Regions from separate parts of the Peribacillus sp. P4_B1 genome, predicted to be linked through region 1. Evidence: riboswitches for the same ligand, from Rfam matches in the RefSeq annotation. Region 1 holds a riboswitch; each other region holds the start of a gene.
What was found. Region 1 has a riboswitch for thiamine pyrophosphate ahead of AC1DVK_RS11675 (ABC transporter substrate-binding protein). Riboswitches for the same ligand answer to the same signal wherever they lie in the genome.

Region 1 (3,103 bases):
GCGGAGAAGATCCCGTTATCGATGCTTGGGATTTTTCAGTATATCGCTCCGACCTTATCCTTACTGATCGGGGTATTCGTCTATCACGAAAGTTTTACAAAAGCGCATCTTTTAGCCTTTTTGTTCATATGGTCAGCCTTGGCTGTTTATACACTATCCATTACGAAATGGGGCCAGGCAAGTGCACGCAGGTTTAAAGGCAAAGGGAACATCGGTGCGTGAATAAGAAAAAATGCTTGGTGGTTCCATCCCCAAGCATTTTTTTTGCCTATATTTAAAGAAACCGGTTTTACGGCAGGAGAATTGCTTGAGTCATGAAAGATAAATCTTCGGACCTATTTCAGAAACAATCAAATCAGATAGGCTGACAAGACCGTGAACGGGCTTTGCACGGGAGATAGTTGGTTGGAATTGTCTATAGTAGGAACTATCCAAGCTAATGATATGCTTTGTCAGGAATGCTGAGATGGCGGCATTCGGCTTTCTATTGCTATTTAGTTCATCGATGATACCCTGTGCATTGGTAATCCCGATCCCGTGGCCATAAAAGAGGTCTTCTCCTAATAATATTGCATTCTCACCTTGCCATTCAGGTGTTTCCTCATCGTGATCAGGGTTTTTGAAGTAAAGGCAATCCCCTGGTAAATAATCCGTTCCTTGATGAACATGAAGAGCCATATTCTTCGGAGGGCGCCAGTCATATAGAAATAGGCTTGAAAAAAGATAGTCGAAATTCCTAGGGCCGATTAAATCCAAAATGGCCTTTAAAAAAGTGACGACTATCGCTGTACCGCATTCGAAAGCGTAAAGCGTTCCATTCAAGAAAATGTCCAGGAGTGCAACATGAGGGGCAATCCCTGGCTGAAGGGTAAAAGTGCCATCCTTTGAAAGGCGCCAATATTGTTTATTGGATGCCGATTCCTCAAGTGTGGAAAATTCTGCATCACTTTTATCCAACGCAAAAGCTGCCTCGATGACTCGGTGCCTCAGTTGTATATCGAAATTAAGGTATCCAAAGCTCCGATATTCAAAAATGTTAGAATCTTCCGCTAGCAATTGGAGAATTTCAAGCGATTTAGCAGATGCTATACCTGGTTGGATGTGACTGACATCTAATAATTTGTGATTAATCTTTATCATGATCATATCCACCTTTTGCTTTTGAAATTAAGGGCTTATAAAACCAGTACACAAAAAATGTCCACAGGTTATGCTCATTATATGAATACCTGCAAGGAAATGACTCTTTGAACGTGTCAGGCACGTAAACGAGAATGATTGGAATGGCATGATGTTTTGCTAGATATCCTTTAACGCAAGGGAAACCTTTCCAATTGTTGAGAAGAAGCAAATTAGTATTCCTTTTTCTCCATGAATTGATATAATGGGAGAGAAAAGTTCATATGTGCGAGAAATGTAGGGGGGCCAGTACTGCTGGCTGAGATTGCGTCCTTTAGATGCTGACTCTTTGAACCTGATCTGGATGATGCCAGCGGAGGGAACATATTATTACTGACTTTCTGTTTTGTATGTTAAACGTCCGAATTCATCTTCGGGCGTTTTTTGTTTTTTACCGGTATTGGAATGGACCCTGGCGCCCCATTATGGTTTCGGCATATGGATCTTATATGATGTGTAGGAGGATAATAGTTTGAATAAATTCTTACCACTGTTAACTTCGTTGTTCCTTTTGGCTGGATGTGGGGCAGGCGGAACTAATGAAAAAGAAGAATCATCTAAAAAAGAAGGCAATAAAGAATTAAAAAAGGTATCGGTCGTGCTTGATTGGACACCGAATACAAACCATACAGGATTGTATGTAGCCAAGGAAAAAGGGTATTTCAAAGAACAAGGTCTGGATGTGGAAATTATCATGCCAGGCGAAGCTGGAGCTGATAAACTTGTGGCTTCAGGGAAATCTGAATTTGGCGTGAGCTACCAGGAGGGCATTACGCAGGCCCGCGTGCAAGGCGTACCGATTGTTTCGCTAGCTGCTGTCATCCAGCATAATACCTCTGGATTCGCTTCACCTGCGGCAAAAAACATTAAAACTCCCAAGGATTTTGAAGGGAAAACGTATGGTGGCTGGGGGTCTCCAGTTGAAAAGGCCATTATTGATTCACTTATGAAAAAAGAAAATGCCGATGTAAATAAAGTGGATATAGTGAATACAGGGGACACAGATTTTTTCACTTCAGTTAAAAGGGATATAGATTTCGCCTGGATTTATTATGGGTGGACAGGTATCGAGGCTGAGTTGCGGAATGAAAAGCTTAATATGGTTTACTTAACCGAATACTCTGATAAGCTTGATTACTATACGCCTGTTTTGACAACAAATGAAAAGATGATTAAAGAGGATCCTGAGACTGTTAAAGCATTCGTTCATGCAGCTTCGAAAGGGTACCAGTTTGCAATTAAGAATCCTGATGATGCAGCGGACATATTAATTAAGTCTGCACCTGATCTAGATCCAAAACTAGTGAAGAAAAGCCAGGAGTGGCTTGCAGATAAGTATCAGGATGATGCTCCGCGTTGGGGTGAACAAAAGCTTGAAATCTGGAAGAATTACAGTGATTGGATGAAGGAAAATAAGCTTCTTGAAGGTGATTTCAATCCTGAAAAGGCATTTACCAATGAATTTTTACCAAAATAGGAGGAAATACAATGGCCAATTCATTAATTAGTATACAAATCATTCCTAAAGGGGAAAATGTCATCCCCATGGTCGATGAAGCAATCAAGATCATTGATGAATCAGGTGTCAAGTATGAGGTTCACCCGCTAGAAACAACAATGGAGGGTGAGCTATCCGAGCTTTTTGCCGTGATAGAAAAAATGAATGTAAGAATGATTGAATTAGGCTCGCCGAATGTCATTTCCCAAGTGAAGATACTATATCAGCCAAGCGGGATTACGATGGATACGTTAACGGAGAAATATCGGGCATGATCAAAAGGGGAATTTGGAAGAAGGGGGCTCCCTTCTTTCTTTTATTATGTTTGCTGATAGTATGGGAGTCAATGACAGTCTTATTAAAGGTTGAAAAATGGCTGCTTCCCGCTCCATCAGCCATTTTCATTGAAGGAATTGAGTCGTCCCG
Region 2 (3,103 bases), on a different contig from region 1:
AGATTGCCGGTAATGGAAAGCTGTATGTATTCGAAAGATGATAAGTCAAAAATATAGGGTTTCCCGCCATAGAAGGTAAGTCTGGTATATTGAACATTTTGCTTAAGAAAGATGCAGGCCTTTTCCGATTAGTTATTCTTTTTCTTTTGGTTGTGGTTTATTATTGTAATAGTGTAATTTTTACGAATTCAATAATAGGGAAAGAGGTTGGACAATTTGGTGAAGGCAGTTTTTTTTGATTTAGATGATACATTACTATGGGATCAGAAAAGTGTAAAAGAGGCTTTTGTGGCCACATGTGAAGTGGCTAAGGAGAAATATGATTTAAATGTCGACGAGTTTGAAGAAGCGGTTCGGAAGGAAGCGCGTGAGCTTTATTCTTCTTACGATACTTATGGATTTACACAAATGATCGGAATCAACCCATTTGAAGGACTGTGGGGGAATTTTCAGGATGATCATGATGAATTCCGGAAGATGGCCGTGATTGCACCAAATTATCGGAAAGAAGCATGGACGAGAGGCTTGAAGGCATTAGGGATCGATGACCCGGCATTTGGGCTCGAACTGGCAGAACGTTTCCCTGCAGAGAGACGTAAAAAGCCATTTATTTATGAAGAATCATTCCGTGTGTTAGATGAATTAAAAGGGAAGTACAAAATGCTATTGTTGACAAACGGTTCTCCTGAACTCCAAAATACTAAACTTGAAATTACACCTGAACTAGTTCCTTATTTCGATCAAATCGTCATTTCTGGAGCTTTTGGACGAGGTAAACCGGATGCCTCCATTTTTGAGCATGCTTTGGAGAGCATGGAGCTTGATAAGGATGAAGTATTGATGGTCGGCGATAATTTAATGACGGATATCCTTGGAGCATCACGGGTAGGTATAAAGTCGGTTTGGATAAATCGCCATGATAAGGAACGGAATGAAGTGCTTCCAACCTATGAAATCAAGCATTTAGAGGAGCTTTTCCCAATCCTTGAGAGCCTGGAAAATTAATTGGTGATCCTTCTCCAAGTAACGAATTTGGAGAGGATGACCTAAAGTATTAGGACTTTCAAATTATATACAGAATGAAAAGGGTGATATATAGTTACCCTGTAATCAATTAAATTATTCAGACTAGGGGTGTCCAATAACAGTTGGGCTGAGAGAGAAGCGCTTATGCTTCTTAACCCTCAGGACCTGATCTGGTTCATACCAGCGTGGGGAAGTTAGAATCTACTAAACAATGACATTTCATTTGGTCATTGCTGTAGTCATACTAACGTTAGCCGGGTCTTAAATATGAGATCCGGTTTTTTCGTGCGAAATGGATTGGATTTTGTCCTTTTTAAATGAACTTAAAAAGGAGAAATGAAATCATGATGAGTAATTCAGTAAATGACATGAACGTTTCAATTATGTCCAGTTTTGCCGGGAGTAAAAAAGTGTATGTTGAGGGATCTAGACCTGATATTAAAGTACCTATGCGTGAAATTAAACTAAGTCCCACTACAGGTGCATTCGGTGAAGAGGAGAATCCGCCTTTGCGGGTTTATGACACAAGCGGTTCATATACGGATTCAGAATATCCCATTGATATTCATAAAGGCCTTGCCCCGATTAGACGCAATTGGGTCTTGGAACGTGAAGACGTTGAGGAGTATGAAGGACGTGAAATAAAACCCGAAGATAATGGGTATAAAAAAGTGGAGTCACAATCCAAAGCTGAAATTTTTCCGGGATTGAAAAGAAAGCCATTGCGTGCAATGAAAGGGAAAAACGTAACCCAGCTTCATTATGCCCGTAAAGGTATCATCACCCCAGAAATGGAGTTCATTTCAATCAGGGAAAATGTTGCCCCTGAGTTTGTAAGAGAAGAGGTAGCTAGCGGCAGGGCGATCATTCCGGCAAATATTAACCATCCTGAAAGTGAGCCAATGATCATCGGACGTAATTTTCATGTGAAAATAAATGCGAATATAGGAAACTCAGCTGTTAGTTCATCGATCGAAGATGAAGTGGAGAAAATGACTTGGGCTACACGTTGGGGAGCCGACAACATAATGGATTTATCCACCGGAAAGAATATTCACACGACCCGGGAATGGATTATCAGGAATTCACCAGTGCCAGTTGGGACGGTTCCGATATATCAAGCATTGGAAAAAGTGAATGGAGTCGCGGAAGATTTAAATTGGGAAGTTTTTCGGGATACATTAATCGAGCAGGCCGAGCAAGGTGTCGATTACTTCACCATACACGCTGGTGTGCTTTTGCGGTACATCCCTTTAACAGCAAAACGAGTTACGGGTATTGTTTCACGAGGGGGCTCCATCATGGCACAATGGTGCTTGGCCCACCACCAAGAAAGCTTCCTCTATACTCACTTTGAAGAGATTTGTGAAATCATGAAGGCATATGATGTTTCATTTTCATTAGGTGACGGCCTCCGTCCTGGATCCATTGCAGATGCAAACGATGAGGCGCAATTTGCTGAATTGGAAACACTGGGGGAACTGACGAAGATTGCTTGGAAGCACGATGTTCAAGTCATGGTAGAAGGACCGGGTCACGTACCGATGCATTTGATTAAAGAAAATATGGATAAGCAGCTGGAAGTCTGTCAAGAAGCTCCATTCTATACCTTAGGACCTTTAACAACGGATATAGCTCCTGGATACGATCATATTACTTCTGCGATTGGTGCTGCAATGATTGGATGGTTTGGAACTGCCATGCTATGTTATGTGACACCGAAAGAGCATTTGGGACTTCCGAATAAAGAGGATGTTCGAGTAGGGGTCATTACGTATAAAATTGCAGCCCACGCAGCTGACCTTGCAAAAGGCCATAAGGATGCACAAAAACGGGATGATGCCCTTTCGAAGGCTAGATTCGAATTTCGTTGGAGAGATCAGTTCAATCTTTCTCTCGACCCTGAAAGGGCGGTTGAATATCACGACGAAACTCTACCGGCTGAAGGTGCCAAAACAGCCCATTTCTGTTCAATGTGCGGACCTAAATTCTGCAGTATGAGAATCTCCCAGGACATCCGTGATTTGGCAAAAGAAAAGGGCCTGGGTTTTGAGTCGGTAATCGATGAAGGGCTTAA
Region 3 (3,103 bases), on a different contig from region 1:
CAACAGAAACGATTGGTTTCATGGCCATCAACCTCTACTTTTGGTCCAGTTCTGCATAATCTTTACTTGAAACTGGACGAACTAGATTAGTTACTCCTGTTGCTTCCAGGACTTTAACTAGATAATAAGCAGTTACACCTGCAAAGAATATGGAACCCACAAACCTCGCTATCATGAATAACGATAAATTCCAAAGAGTGAGAGCACCTATTTCCCCGTAGGCAAAATCCATTATTACTGATGCAAGGCAGGAAGCTATCGCAGCTAAAACGGCCACCGGCATATTGAATTTTTTATATTTGAACGCCATGAATACCAGTTCAGCGAACAAACCTTGGACCACCCCATATAAGAGTACGGACAGCCCCCATGGTGAACCTAGAAAGAATTCACCTGAAGCTGCAGCTATCTCTGCCAGAAGTGCCACACCCGGTTTCCGTAAAATCAAAAAGGCGACGGGGCCAGCTATAAACCACATTCCATAAATAAGTTGATCTAGATGTAATCCTAATGGTTTAACGGAATAATAAATCGAACCCCAAAGGATATAAACGATTCCAAATGCTACGGAAATCACGATCGTGACTAATATATCCGTTAATTTCAATCCTTTTTTCATGTTTCAATCTCCTTTATACTTCTAGTATTTCCTTATGCACAGGCCATGTCTCTAAACGATAAGCCATTTCCCAAAATGAGTACTCATATTGGCTGCTAAGGATAAAATGCTCCTTCATTCTTTCCTTATCTTCATCTGTTACCTTTTCAGCAATCTCATCAAGCCTGGCAATTTGTTCTTCTACCAAAGAGCGGAACCACTCTCCGCCGTAAGCTGCTATCCATTCTTGATAAATCGGCTCTTCCGGTTTACACTCTTGCAGCTTTTCACCTATTTCATAATACAGCCAATAACATGGCAAGATAGCCGCAATAACGTCACCTAAATGTCCAGAATATGCCGCACGATACATATGGGAAGTGTAAGCATAGGCAGTCGGGGCAGGTTTGAAACTTTCCCGTTCTTCTTTGGTGATGCCTAATCTCTCAGAAAAATTTTCATGAAGCTTCAACTCCGCTTCATATGTTCCCTGTGCGTGGCCGGCAAGCCTGCTTGTTGTATGTAAATCTGTAGCCTTGACTGCTCCTAAAGCTTGAACTCTAGCAAAATGAGATAAATAATAGGCATCCTGCTTGACATAAAAACGAAAACACTCTATTGGCAATGTGCCATCTCCTATTCCTGCAACAAACGGGTGATTAAAGCTAGCTTCCCAAATATGATCAACTTCCTGGCGGATTTCCTCTGAAAACTTCATGTCCATTACCTCCAAATTCTATTTTTTTATGAATGATACGGATAAAAGCCTTTTATAACCCCTTTTTTTTGCAAATAAAAAACCACTTTCTTTAACGTAAAGAAAGTGGTTGTACTTGAAATAATACAGAAACGTATTTTCCCAGACCCCACTTCCCTACGCTGGTATAAACCAGATCAGGTTCTAAGGGTCTTAAAGTCATACTTTAATCTCAGCTTCTCAGGTAAAATCAGTTTTTACCTATAAAGCACCCCTAGTGGTACAAATTGTATATATATTTCATTTGCCTTTATATTAACACGATAAATCCAATTGTCAAACGTATTAGAAAAGTTTTCAATCAAAGATGTTCATTATTAATCTTTTGGATTACTAGTCTTTCAATCTTCTAATACGCTAAGGATGAAGAAAAGAGGATGCCGCAGCCCCCCATTCTCTATGGAATAATAAGATACTCTTATCCTCTTTTTTTAAGGCTGTTTTCACATACTTTGTTGCTATTTACCAGGTAGTGAGTTGTGGTTGATTTCCCCTCCAGATGCTCGCTTTCCGCGGGGCGGGCGGTGCTCCCGCAGGAGTCTCGCACTTCCGCTCCAATCAACCTTAAATAGTTTCGTTTTAAAAACAACAATCTTTACGAAAAGAGTCTTTTTTAAAGACAGACATAACAAAATATTATGCATCAAAGTATTGGATAGATTGGATCTCTTAATTTGAATTCATAGTTTTCGTCTACAGTCCCTACAACTTTATCGCTGTCATAAATCTCCATATGCTTCGCTGTGCGGCAATCGTATAGCACTTTTATCCATAAACTCCAGAATGTATCTTGTGTTAACTAATCAAACGGAGGCTTAATGAAGTGTTCTCACTGACTCAGATGTAAAGGGAACCAATTCAGCTGTTCGGCCGTCACGAATCTTGTTTACCCAAGCAGGATCAACCATTAATGCCCGACCCACGGCTACCAGATCAAATTCTTCACGTTCAAGCCTTTCGATTAACCCGTCGATCTTGGTATTTTTGGCACTCTTTCCTTCCGTAAAGTGACTCGTAAAATCGTTATCCAGACCGACCGATCCAACCGTAATCGTCGGTTTACCCGTCAGCTTTTTTGTCCATCCGGCGAGATTCAGATTGGAGCCTTCGAACTCAGGCTCCCAGAAACGGCGGGTCGAGCAGTGGAAAATATCGACGCCCGCATCGGAAAGTGGCGTCAGGAACCGTTCCAGCAGCGCCGGCGTTGCTGCCAGTTTCGCTGTAAAATCCGTCTGCTTCCATTGCGAGAACCGCAGCACAATCGGGAATTCCGGTCCGACGGCACGGCGGCAAGCTTCGATGACCTCGACCGCGAAGCGGGTGCGGGCAACCATGTCGCCGCCATAGCTGTCGGTACGCGGGTTCGTTTTCTCCCAGAAGAATTGGTCGATCAAATATCCATGCGCACCGTGAAGCTCAATGCCGTCGAAGCCAAGCCGCTTGGCTTCGAATGCTGCCTGCGCAAAGGCTTGAACGATTGCGGCGATATCCAATTCCGAATAATCGCCAACATGGCCTCGCGCACCCATATGCCAAATCTGCGGAATAATCCGTCCGCCTACTTCGTGTACAGCAGCCACGACGTTTGCCCAACCGTTTAATGCAGCTTCGCCATAGAAATGCGGTACATTGGCTTGATTGGACGAATCCGAATGATTAATCACCGTACCTTCTGTCACGATAAGTCCAACGCCATTTTCAGCCCTGCGGCGATAATAGGCGGCCACATCCGGACCAGGCACTCCTTC
Region 4 (3,103 bases), on a different contig from region 1:
CTAATTGAAGGACCAGGATTTTCATCCTACCATTTTTAATAATGACCGTATCTATCCTTTACCCGTAATTTGCAATCTATATACCGATTAATGGCGTGAACCCCTTAAAAAGTGGGTATAACACTTTAAAGACTTATAAAAGGGGAGAGATGGCATGAAAAAAAATTTAAAACATATTGTCGTCGCTTTTGATGGAAATGAAGAAAGTAAACGTGCAGTGGAATATGGAGCAACATTGAAAAAGGCCTTTCCTGAGGCCGAGCTGACCGTAGTTCATGTCCTATTTGATAAGGTTGAGCAGCGTATCATGGGAAACGCCTCGGCGCCGGGGTTTGTACCGGCTGCTGGATTTTATGTGGATCCCGTCCAGACACATCCCGTCGTTGAAGTCGAACAACCAGAAATTCAAATGGTCAATAACACCCCTTCCGCCGTTGAGAGTAGTGTTCAGAACGCAGAAAGTAATACGTTGAGATTGCTAAGTGAATGTCAAGTCAAGGGGAAATTCGAGATATTGGAAGGACATGCGCCAGATAGCGTATGTGAATATGCGGCAAGAACTGCTGCCGACCTCATCGTTGTAGGCAATAGCGCTAAAAGCGGTTTGGAAAAATTCTTTCTTGGCAGTACAAGCAGCTCCATTGCGAAAAACGCACCCTGTTCGGTATTCATTGCAAAATGAGGATTGAGCCGTTTCGCCCTGTAAGACTCAATTTGCTTAATCTCCGAAAAAAGCCGAATTCTTTATAGAATCCGGCTTTTTTTGTTAATAGGCTTTTTTCAGTAATACACTTGAAGCAGCCGAATATAACATCATCACCACAAGGGCCGATAAAATAAAACTGATCAGCATATAAGTCCCATTATAAATGAATGAATAAATCACTACTGGCTGTCCTTTTGGAGCTGCAGAGCCAAAAAACACGATTCCGGATATGAAATGACACAGAAACCTCAGAAAACTGCCCAAAAACATGCCGCCAATCCCATACCACTTCGCTTTGGAACGCTTTTCCTTTTTATAGCTATTTACAAACTTATTCATGAATACACCGGATATCCCGACAACCGTAAAGGCAAGATAATAATCAATGAAGCCTTGAATCGGCGTGCTGATCCATGCTGTACCACTGACGATCTGCAAAAGCCCAAGTAACAATCCGGTTAACATACCACCTTTGATGCCCCACCGATATGCCATCAGAAAAATCGGTACCATGGCTATTGAAATCGAGCCTCCTTGCGGCCAGATTCTTGAAAAAATGAATCCAGAAACCAAATCCAGTAATAAAGCCAGTGAAGCAAAAATGGCAACCTCTGTCATGAATAACGTTTTATTTTTCATCATGTCTCTCCCTTCTCCAAAAATGAAAAATGTCCATGAGTTCCCTCCCTGCCAGATTTTGCACAAACAAAAAAGCAACACCGGGGCGGTAATGGATGCCCAGTATTGCTTGTATCCAAAACCACATCCCTACGCTAGTGTTAACTATCAGGTTCATAGGGTCTGAACTCAACCGTTCACTCTCAGCCTTTTGGCTCCCCTTGTGGAAGTATTTAATTTTCGATCCTCGGTTAGAATATACTACTAGTTTCTATAAAAGACAACTTAAAGAAAATGTCATATCATAAAAACTTACCACTCCCATATTTATGGAGGTACCCTTTCTTTTAACCAACTTCAATACATCTGCAATTAACCAGGTTAGATGGCTAAATGCAACAACTTTTCTATAGACTCACTAAGGTTTGTTTTGATATCTTTTAATTTACACCGGGGAGGGATTAGACATGGATAAACATTCGATTTCAGCTGAAAAAGGCGCCTACATAAGCATTGCCGCTTACATATTCTTGTCTGCTCTTAAATTGTCATTCGGTTATTTCGGTGATTCTAAAGGGCTTTGGGCAGATGGTTTAAATAATACGACCGACATCATCGCTTCCATAGCCGTATTGATTGGTTTGAAAATTTCGAAGAGACCTCCTGATGATAATCATTCATATGGTCATTTACGGGCAGAAACCATAGCCTCGCTGGTAGCTGCCTTCATCATGATTACCGTGGGCATCCAGGTTGTTTACAGTGCTATAGAATCCTTCTTCCAGCAAGATTCAACAACCGTTCCAAATATGCTGACCGGTTATGTCGCTCTTTTCTCTGCAATCTTCATGTACGGAATCTACCGTTATAACTTAGCGTTAAGTAAAAAGATCAACAGCTCTTCCATCTACGCCGTTGCACAGGATAATCGTTCCGATGCCCTTGTCAGTGTTGGTGCTTTTATAGGAATCATCGGTACTAAGATGGGAATCCCTTGGCTGGATGCGATAGCTGCTGCTGTAGTAGGGATCATCATCTGTAAAACGGCCTGGGATATCTTCCGTGATGCATCCATCTCTTTAACCGATGGTTTCGACGAGCAGCTCCTGCAAAAGATCGGACAAACCATTATACTGACAGAAGGCGTTAAGGACATGAGTGAAATTAAAGCCCGTATGCACGGAAGTGAAATCCTGCTCGAAACTACCGTACATGTTAACCCTCTTTTGACCGTCATCCAAGGTCACGATATTACGGTTAAAATCGAAGAGAATCTTTTGAAGGAATATAACATCCAGCATGTGATCGTTCACATTGAACCATATGCATTTAATAAAAAAGGTAACCGTCATTAACTTTGCGGATACCTTTTTTTATTATTAAATCCTGCAATTCCTTTAATAAAACTGTGTCAAAAAAAGGTATTTATCGATTAATTGCCGAATATTTATCCAATTGACACATGTGTAAAAAACATTAATCTGTTATCATAAAAGCAAAATAATTATTTTAATATTTTGTATTTTATTCAAATAAATTAATTTCTGGGTCGAAAGTAAAATTCATTTTCCTACAGTATGGAGGGCAAAATGGTATCTAATCGAGAAATGACCATTCACTTTTTATCTTCTCAAAAAAACAGCATCATTTCCAAATGGAAAGATCAGTTGCTCCATTTATCGGACGGATATATGGGGTATTTTAAAGGAGAAGTGGAACATATTTTCAATCTGCTAATGGATCAGCTTGGGAAATCGGATACTGACATAGACGATGTAC

Region 2: another riboswitch for thiamine pyrophosphate. It lies ahead of thiC (phosphomethylpyrimidine synthase ThiC); the one in region 1 lies ahead of AC1DVK_RS11675 (ABC transporter substrate-binding protein).
Region 3: another riboswitch for thiamine pyrophosphate. It lies ahead of tenA (thiaminase II); the one in region 1 lies ahead of AC1DVK_RS11675 (ABC transporter substrate-binding protein).
Region 4: another riboswitch for thiamine pyrophosphate. It lies ahead of thiT (energy-coupled thiamine transporter ThiT); the one in region 1 lies ahead of AC1DVK_RS11675 (ABC transporter substrate-binding protein).

The regions. Positions count from the first base shown of each region.
Region 1 covers NZ_JBFUHM010000016.1:90,556-93,658, forward strand. Annotated here, with positions in the region: gene rarD (EamA family transporter RarD) at 1-222, shown strand, start outside; gene AC1DVK_RS11670 (protein-glutamine gamma-glutamyltransferase) at 313-1,140, opposite strand; TPP riboswitch at 1,409-1,518, shown strand; gene AC1DVK_RS11675 (ABC transporter substrate-binding protein) at 1,652-2,656, shown strand; gene AC1DVK_RS11680 (thiamine-binding protein) at 2,668-2,952, shown strand; gene AC1DVK_RS11685 (ABC transporter permease) at 2,949-3,103, shown strand, end outside.
Region 2 covers NZ_JBFUHM010000008.1:108,098-111,200, reverse strand. Annotated here, with positions in the region: gene AC1DVK_RS06725 (histidine phosphatase family protein) at 1-41, shown strand, start outside; gene AC1DVK_RS06720 (HAD family hydrolase) at 217-1,005, shown strand; TPP riboswitch at 1,121-1,235, shown strand; gene thiC (phosphomethylpyrimidine synthase ThiC) at 1,371-3,103, shown strand, end outside.
Region 3 covers NZ_JBFUHM010000013.1:11,376-14,478, forward strand. Annotated here, with positions in the region: gene AC1DVK_RS09675 (ABC transporter ATP-binding protein) at 1-22, opposite strand, end outside; gene AC1DVK_RS09680 (ECF transporter S component) at 35-619, opposite strand; gene tenA (thiaminase II) at 633-1,316, opposite strand; TPP riboswitch at 1,453-1,581, opposite strand; gene AC1DVK_RS09690 (hypothetical protein) at 1,774-1,944, opposite strand; gene AC1DVK_RS09695 (NADH:flavin oxidoreductase) at 2,171-3,103, opposite strand, start outside.
Region 4 covers NZ_JBFUHM010000018.1:31,150-34,252, reverse strand. Annotated here, with positions in the region: gene AC1DVK_RS12495 (universal stress protein) at 155-682, shown strand; gene thiT (energy-coupled thiamine transporter ThiT) at 767-1,345, opposite strand; TPP riboswitch at 1,455-1,556, opposite strand; gene AC1DVK_RS12485 (cation diffusion facilitator family transporter) at 1,792-2,679, shown strand; gene AC1DVK_RS12480 (histidine kinase N-terminal domain-containing protein) at 2,914-3,103, shown strand, end outside.